2 regions of the Comamonas odontotermitis genome follow, and region 2 is predicted to be linked to the other one. Evidence: predicted binding sites of a transcription regulator. Region 2 holds the regulator's gene; the other holds the start of a gene.

Region 1 (4,161 bases), on a different replicon from region 2:
TCGGCACGGTGCCGCACAGCTGCAGCGCCAGCAGCGCAAGTAAAAAAAAGCCGGCCAGGCTCTTCGCCCGTCCGGCCTCCCAAGGAGTATGAGGAACGATCAGCGGCTGTAGGCCACCTCGCCGTGCGTGCTGATGTCCAGGCCTTCGCGCTCGGCCTCTTCCGACACCCGCAGCCCGATGGTGTACTTGCAGACGGCAAACGACACCGCTGCCACCACGCCAGACCACGCCAGGGTCATCAGCACGCTCTTGACCTGCACCCACACCTGGTGGGCCATGTTGTAGCCTTCCGGCTCCACACCGCCCAGGCTGGATGCACAGAACACCCCCGTCAGGATCGCGCCCAGAATACCGCCCACGCCGTGCACGCCGAACACGTCGCAGGTGTCGTCGGCCTTGAGCATGCGCTTGAGTCCCGACACGCCCCACAGGCACAGCGGCCCGGCGATGGCGCCCATGATGATCGAGCCCATGGGCCCCACCAGACCCGCAGCAGGCGTGATGCAGACCAGCCCGGCCACTGCGCCCGATGCGGCGCCCAGCATCGAGGCCTTGCCCTTGTGCAGTGCTTCGGCGGCAATCCAGCCCATCGCTGCGGCGCCCGTGGCCAAAATGGTGTTGATGAACGCCAGACCGGCAATGCCGTTGGCAGCCCCCGCCGAGCCCGCATTGAAGCCAAACCAGCCCACCCACAGCAGCGATGCGCCCACCATGGTCAGCGTCAGGCTGTGCGGTGCCAGCGCTTCGCGGCCAAAGCCGATGCGCTTGCCCACCATGTACGAACCCACCAGGCCAGCAACGGCAGCGTTGATGTGCACCACGGTGCCGCCCGCAAAGTCGAGCGCGCCGTCCTTGGCCAGCAGGCCACCACCCCACACCATGTGCGCCATGGGGATGTAGCTGAAGGTGAACCACAGCACCGAGAACAGGAGAACGGCAGAGAACTTGATGCGCTCGGCAAATGCACCCACGATCAGCGCCACGGTGATGGCAGCGAAGGTGGACTGGAACGAGACGAACACGAACTCAGGAATGGTTGCCAGCGCCGCCGACAAGGTGTCGGGCTTGATGCCCGCGAGGAAGGCCTTGTCGAAGCCGCCGAAGAAGTTGCCTTCTCCCGCAAAGGCGAGCGAGTAGCCGTACACCGCCCACAGCACCGTGATCAGCGAAAAGATCACGAACACCTGCGCCAGCACCGACAGCATGTTCTTGCTGCGCACCAGGCCGCCGTAGAACAGCGCCAGGCCCGGGATCACCATCAGGATCACCAGCATGGTGGATGTCAGCATCCACGCCGTATCGCCGCTGTTGAGTGCAGGCGCCGCATCGGCTGCCATGGCGCTGCCAGCGGCAACCGCCGCTGCCGCTGCTCCTGCCAGAGAAAGTAGTCGTCGCATGTTATTCACACCTTTTAGATAAATTGGCCTCTAGCGCTTATCCATCAAGCGCAATTAGCTATCTTTTAGAGAGCATTCGTTCCGGTTTCGCCGGTACGGATGCGCACCACCTGCTCCAGCGGCGACACAAAAATCTTGCCGTCGCCAATCTTGCCGGTGCGCGCCGCGTTTTCAATCGCTTCGATCACCCGGTCCACCAGGTCTTCGCCAACCGCGATTTCCAGCTTGACCTTGGGCAAGAAATCAACCACGTACTCGGCGCCGCGGTACAACTCGGTGTGGCCTTTCTGGCGACCAAAGCCCTTGACTTCGCTGACCGTGATGCCTTGCACCCCAATGTCGGACAGCGCCTCTCGCACTTCATCGAGCTTGAAGGGCTTGATCACCGCCACTACCAGTTTCATGTTCATAGCTACTCCTTCTCATGCGCTGCAGCGGTGCAGCATCAAAACGTCTTGGCCAGGCTGACAATCGCACGGCCCTTGTTCACGAACCCGAAATCACCGGTCTTGTTGGCCCCCACCCAGGCGGCGCTGAGCGACAGGCCATCTCCCAGGTCATAGCTGCCGCCCACGCTGTAATCCAGGTAGTTGGGCACCCCAAGGTCCTTGATATCGCTGGAAAACCGCGTGTAGCCCACAGACACCTTCAGCGTCGTCTTGGGCGCCACTTCCTGCGCAAACGCCACATTCAGGTAGCCGGTGTTGCGGCCTTTCATCGATCCGTCGATCTTGTTGCCCGCCCAGCCAAAGTAATCCTTCGACACGGTGTGCGAGTATTTCACCGTCACCGGACCATAGGTGCCCGCGCCATACAGTTCGGTCGTGTTGCCGGTGGTATTGCCGGGGTACACATAGGTCAGCAGACCCACGTCCCAATCCACATCGGCCGCCTTGAACTTGTAGCCACCGTAGAAATCCATTTCCACGCGGTTGCCGTCCAGCCATTGCACGGTCGAATTCCAGTTACCCACGTAGAAGCCGGATTCGCCGAACGTGTAATCCACCCCTCCCTGCAGCGCCGGCTTGACCCAGCGGGCGCTCGATGTCTTTTGATCCTGCCCACGGAACTTGTAGTTGGTCGTCAGACCCACATTGGCCGTCAGCTGCGCACTGGCTGCCATCGGCAGCACCACGCACACAGCCCCGATCCATACCGCCCAACCCCGCTTGCTTTCAGCCATTGCCACACTCCTTATTGGTGATCTCGTATGGCCGATGCAATGCACAGAGCGTGCCAGCTTCAAAGTTCATCACCCTCTTGTGCTGATCCAGAAAGCGCCGTGCGCTATGGTTTTTGAAAGTGTGGCGCCTTCCGGCAGGCAGTTGGCTGCCGCCTGTATCGCCCGGGCGACGCATCCGCACCTCCTGGCGGCTACCGCTTGCCCGAAATAACGGCTTTCGCCATGCTCAAAGCAGCCCTGTCCGTCTCAGAGGCGGGAAATCGCACCAATTTGGTGCAAAGGATGATCCCCATGAGTCTCGCCGTGGTGCACAGCCGTGCACTGGTGGGTTTGACCGCCCATGCCGTTGCTGTCGAAGTGCATCTGGCCAATGGCCTGCCCAGCTTCACGCTGGTGGGTCTGGCCGACCTGGAAGTGAAGGAAGCCCGCGAGCGCGTGCGCTCGGCGCTGCAGAACAGTGGGCTGGAGTTTCCCCACAACAAGCGCATCACCGTCAACCTTGCGCCTGCCGATCTGCCCAAGGAATCGGGCCGTTTCGATCTGGCAATTGCCGTCGGTATCCTCGCCGCCTCGGGCGTGATCGACGCCAGCCAGCTCGCACACTACGAATTTGCCGGCGAGCTGTCGCTGTCCGGCGCGCTGCGCCCGGTGCGCGGAGCCCTGGCCGCCAGCATGGACCTGCACCAGCGCGGCCAGCAGGTGCGCCAGGTCCTTCCGCCGGGCAGTGCCGAAGAGGCTGCGTTGGTACCTGACGCCGAGGTCTACCGCGCCGAACACCTGCTGGACGTGGTGCAGCACTTTGCCCCGGCCAGCGCTGGTGCGCAAGATGCAGCACGCAGCCAGTGGAGCCGCGTGCCCCCGCAGACCCAGCGGCCCGATGCGGACGCCTTCGACATGCGCGACGTCAAAGGCCAGGCGGCCAGCAAGCGCGCCCTTGAGATTGCAGCGAGCGGCGGACACAATGTGCTGATGCTCGGGTCTCCCGGCGCGGGCAAATCCATGCTGGCCCAGCGCTTTGCCGGGCTGCTGCCACCGCTGCAGATTGCCGAAGCCCTGGAAAACGCCGCCCTGCACAGCCTGGTGGGCCGTTTTGATGCACGCCACTGGGGCCAGCGCACCACGATGGCGCCACACCACACTGCCAGTGCAGTTGCCCTGGTGGGCGGCGGCAGTCCACCCAAACCCGGCGCCATCTCTCTCGCGCACCATGGAATTCTTTTTCTGGACGAGTTTCCGGAGTTTCCGCGCGCCGCGCTCGAAGCCCTGCGCGAGCCGCTGGAGACAGGCCACATCACCATTGCCCGGGCCGCGCAGCAGGCGAGCTTTCCCGCCCGATTCACACTGATTGCCGCGATGAACCCCTGCCCCTGCGGGTTTCGCGGCTCGCGCCAGCGCGCCTGCCGCTGCACGCCCGATCAGGTCAGCCGCTACCAGTCCCGCATCAGTGGCCCTTTGCTCGACCGTATCGACCTGCATATCGAGGTGACGCCGCTGCCTGCGGATGAACTGCTGACCGCCCCGCCCGCCGAGCCCTCGGCCGCCATCCGCGAGCGGGTGGCGGCTGCCCGCGCCATGGCGCT
Region 2 (4,161 bases):
TGGCGCGAGATCCGCGAAGAAGCCATCAACCTGCAGAAAAACATGCAGATCAAGGCGGCGGCCAACAACGACGACGCGGGCTTCAACTCCTTCTTCAAGACCGGCTGGAAGCGCTTCTACCTCAAGTGGTATGGCGACGCCCACCCCTCGGCCATGGAGCTGTGCCCCAAGACCACGGCGCTGGTCAAGGCCATCCCCAATGTGAAGGCCGCCATGTTTGCCGAGCTGCCACCCGGCGCCAAGCTCAACCTGCACCGCGATCCGTACGCGGGCTCGCTGCGCTACCATCTGGCCGTGCTGGCGCCCAACGATGACCGCTGCATGATCGAAGTCGATGGCCAGCCGTACAGCTGGCGAGAGGGCGAAGGCGTGATCTTCGACGAGACCTATATGCACTGGGCAGAAAACCGCAGCGAAGGCAACCGCATCGTGCTGTTCTGCGATGTGGAGCGCCCCATGACCAACGGCTTTGCCCAGTGGCTCAACCACTGGCTGGGCAAGAATGTGGTCGCTGCCGCCAGCTCCCCCAACAACGAGGGCGACCCGCGCGGCTTCATCAGCCGCATCTTCAAAATCTCGTTCTACATGGGCCAGTGGCGCCGCCGCTACAAGGCCTGGAACAAAACCGCCTACAAACTCACCAAGTTCGGCCTGATGCTGGCCGTGGCAGCGCTGTTTGTATGGTGGCTGTGGCCCGCTTGAAGGGCCCAATCTTGATCACTGCAAAAAGCCACTGGTGCGCAAACGCCCAGCGGCTTTTTTCTTTTATATGATTGGCTTGGCCCCCAGCGCCTCCCTGGAGACTCCATGCGTTCCTTTTGTCTTACGTTGTTGTTGATTGCAATCTACCCGTTCGCAGGTGCGCAGACGCTGTACAAAACGGTGGGGGCCGACGGCAAGGTGGTCTACAGCGACCGGCCCCCTGCCGAAGGCAACGCCCAGGCCCTGCAGCAGGAGCAATTGCCGATCAGCATCGTGCCGGGCATGCCACCGGCACCCGCAGGCAAGGCGACCGCGAAGAAGGCGGTGGTGCAGCATGGCCAGGCCGTGCTGTACATGGCGCAATGGTGCGGCTACTGTCGGCTCGCGCGCGCCTATCTGGCCAAAAACCAGATCGCCTACCGTGAAATCGATATCGACACGCCAGACGGCAAGGCCGCTTTTGCAGAGATCGGCGGCCGGGGCGTACCGGTGCTGCTGGCAGACGGCCAGCGGCTGGCGGGGTTCCGCGAATCCAGCTATGACGCGCTGTTTGCCAAGCGCAAGGCTGCAGCGGGCAAGAAATAAGGCAAAACTGGCCCCTGGCACCCGCCCATCAAGCGCGATACGCTACACAAATAATAGCAACCTACAAGGTCTTGCGCAGGCTGGCCGCCGGAATACGCAAGGCTTCGCGGTACTTGGCGACCGTACGGCGCGCGCACTCGATGCCCTGCTCCTGCAGCAGATCGGCGATCTTGGCATCGGACAGCGGCTTTTTCGGGTTTTCCTCGTCCAGCAGCTGCTTGATCAGCGCCTTCACCGCCGTGCTGGAGGCGCTGCCCCCGGTTTCGGTGCCCAGGCCCGAGCCAAAGAAGTACTTGAGCTCAACCGTGCCCTGGGGCGTTGCCATGTACTTGGCCGTGGTCACGCGGCTGATGGTGGATTCGTGCAGGCCCAGCTCATCGGCGATCTCGCGCAGCACCATGGGGCGCATGGCAAGCTCACCATGTACGAAGAAGTTGCGCTGCCGCTCCACAATGGCCTGCGACACCCGCAGGATGGTGTCGAAACGCTGCTGGATGTTCTTGATGAACCAGCGCGCCTCCTGGAGCCGTTGCTGCAGTGCACCATGGCCTTCGCTGCCCTTGTGGCTGCGCAGGGCGTTGGCGTACACCTCCTGCACGCGCAGGCGCGGCATCACTTCGGCATTGAGCTGCACGCTGAAACCCGGCACAGGCAGGCCGCGCTCGTTGCTGGGGCGCACGATGATGTCGGGGATGATGGCGTTGCGGTCAACGTCTGCATATGGGCGGCCCGGGCGTGGCTCCAGCTTTGCAATCACCGCCAGCGCGCTGCGCACGGCAGCTTCGCTGCAACCCGTCAGCTGCATGAGCTTGCGCACATCGCGGCGCGCCAGCAGGTCGAGCGATTCCTGGCACACGAGCAGCGCAGTCTCCAGGGCCAGCGCATCGGCCTCGGGGTCGGCGGAGCCTTCGTCGTCCAGCAGACGCTGGCGGGCCTTGATCTGCAGGGCCAGGCATTCTGCCAGCGTGCGGGCGCCCACGCCCACCGGCTCCAGGCTTTGCAGCAGGCGCAGCGCCACGGTCAGGTGGTGCAGCAGCGCGTCATAAGCGTCTGGATCACTGGCGTCCCCAAAGCTCTGGGCCAGCTCGGCCAGGGTCTCTTCGAGGTAGCCGTCGTCGTTCAGCGATTCGATCAGGAAGTACAGCGCAGCGCGGTCTTCCGGGCACAGCCGCAGCGACAGCGCCTGGCGGTGCAGCACATCCTGCAAGCTGATGTGGACCGAGCTGCGGTCCGATGCGGGAGTTTCTTCTTCGTCATCTGCCGCGCTGGCACGGGCTGGCACATCGCCGCCCCATTCTTCCCAGTCGGATGCAGAGTCGCCCGCAGCCGCTTCGGCGTCTGCACCGGTTTCCTTGCCTGCGGCAAAGTCCAGGGTTTCGCCGCCAGCGTAATCTGGTTCAAAATCAGATTCAGTGCTTGCTGAATCTGCAGAAGAAGCTACTTTTTCAGGAGCATTTTCTGCGCGATCATCGCCTGCGTCCGCGCTGGCGCCCGGCACATCGGCAGGTGCCGCTGCAGCGTCCGGCTCCGCAGCAGCCTCGTCCGCATCCCGCTCCAGGAACGGGTTTTCGTCGAGCATCTGCTCCACTTCCTGCGACAGCTCCTGGGTGGACAGTTGCAGCAGCCGGATGGACTGCTGCAGCTGCGGCGTGAGCGTGAGGTTCTGCGAGACGCGCAGTGACAGCGAGGGCATCATAGCGAGCCCCCTTGCATGGCAATGTATGCGCTTGCTATGAAACGGTTGTGTGACCGGCCAGCCACCGCGCGAACAACGCGTTGCCAGCCAGGTCTGCGTGCATCACATGCGGAAATGCTCACCCAGGTACACCCTCCTCACATCGGCGTTTTCCACAATCTCTTGCGGCGTCCCGGCTGCCAGCACCTTGCCATCACTGATGATGCAGGCGTGGTCGCAAATGCCCAGGGTTTCGCGCACGTTGTGGTCAGTAATCAGCACGCCGATGCCACGGTCTCTCAAAAAAGCGACGATACGCTGGATCTCGATCACCGCAATCGGGTCAATGCCCGCAAACGGCTCGTCCAGCAGAATGAAACGGGGCTGCGTGGCAAGCGCCCGTGCAATCTCGACACGGCGACGCTCGCCGCCGGAGAGTGCAACGGCCGGCGACTCACGCAAGTGCTCTACACGCAGCTCCTGCAAAAGCGCCGTCAGCTGGCGCTCCACCTCATCGCGTGGCAATGGCTTGCCATTGGGGCCTTTTTGCAGCTCCAGCACGGCGCGCACATTGTCCTGCACGCTGAGCTTGCGGAAGATCGATGCTTCCTGCGGCAGATACGACAGGCCCAGCTGCGAGCGCTGGTGAATCGGCATGTTGGCCACCGAGTGGCCGTCGATGCGGATGTCACCGCCATCGCTGCGCACCAGGCCAACGATCATGTAGAACGATGTGGTCTTGCCCGCGCCATTGGGGCCGAGCAGGCCAACGACCTCGCCCTTGCGCACCGACAGCGACACATCCTTGACGACCTTGCGGCTGCCATAGGATTTTTCGAGGTGCAGCACTTCGAGCTGGCTGCGATGGTCGCTGGCTGCCGCCTTGGCGTTGACCGAGATTCCCGACGAAGTTTCAGCCACGGTCACTTGGCTCCGTCATTGAGTTGGGTGCTCGGGCGCAGCTTTTCCTTGTCGTCCGCAGCGGGCTTGGCCTTGCCTGCGTCCGCTTTCGCATCGGCCTTTTCATCGGCCTTGGGCGTCAGGATCACGCGTACGCGGCCATTCTTGGGCGCACCGGGCTTGGTTTCTGCCGTCTGCTCGCCCTTCTGGCCATTCACGGTAAAGGTGTCGGTCAGGTTGTTGTAGACGATGACCGAGCCGCTGACCTGGTCGGTCAGGGTGGTTTCACGGTAGCGGCG

The links. The regulator sigma-54, encoded in region 2, starts transcription at its own class of promoters, with help from an activator protein. The targets are predictions, from matches to a motif close to TGGCANGNAANCTGCTTT.
Region 1: a site for sigma-54 is predicted at 2,620-2,637, ahead of LAD35_RS01365 (TorF family putative porin). Genes of this name have one in related genera too.

Annotation. Positions count from the first base shown of each region.
Region 1 is NZ_CP083451.1:311,821-315,981, reverse strand. Features, by position in the region: gene LAD35_RS01375 (ammonium transporter) at 100-1,398, opposite strand; gene LAD35_RS01370 (P-II family nitrogen regulator) at 1,464-1,802, opposite strand; gene LAD35_RS01365 (TorF family putative porin) at 1,844-2,581, opposite strand; gene LAD35_RS01360 (YifB family Mg chelatase-like AAA ATPase) at 2,873-4,161, shown strand, end outside.
Region 2 is NZ_CP083452.1:47,736-51,896, reverse strand. Features, by position in the region: gene LAD35_RS20510 (aspartyl/asparaginyl beta-hydroxylase domain-containing protein) at 1-702, shown strand, start outside; gene LAD35_RS20505 (glutaredoxin family protein) at 808-1,287, shown strand; gene rpoN (RNA polymerase factor sigma-54) at 1,349-2,983, opposite strand; gene lptB (LPS export ABC transporter ATP-binding protein) at 3,086-3,862, opposite strand; gene lptA (lipopolysaccharide transport periplasmic protein LptA) at 3,886-4,161, opposite strand, start outside.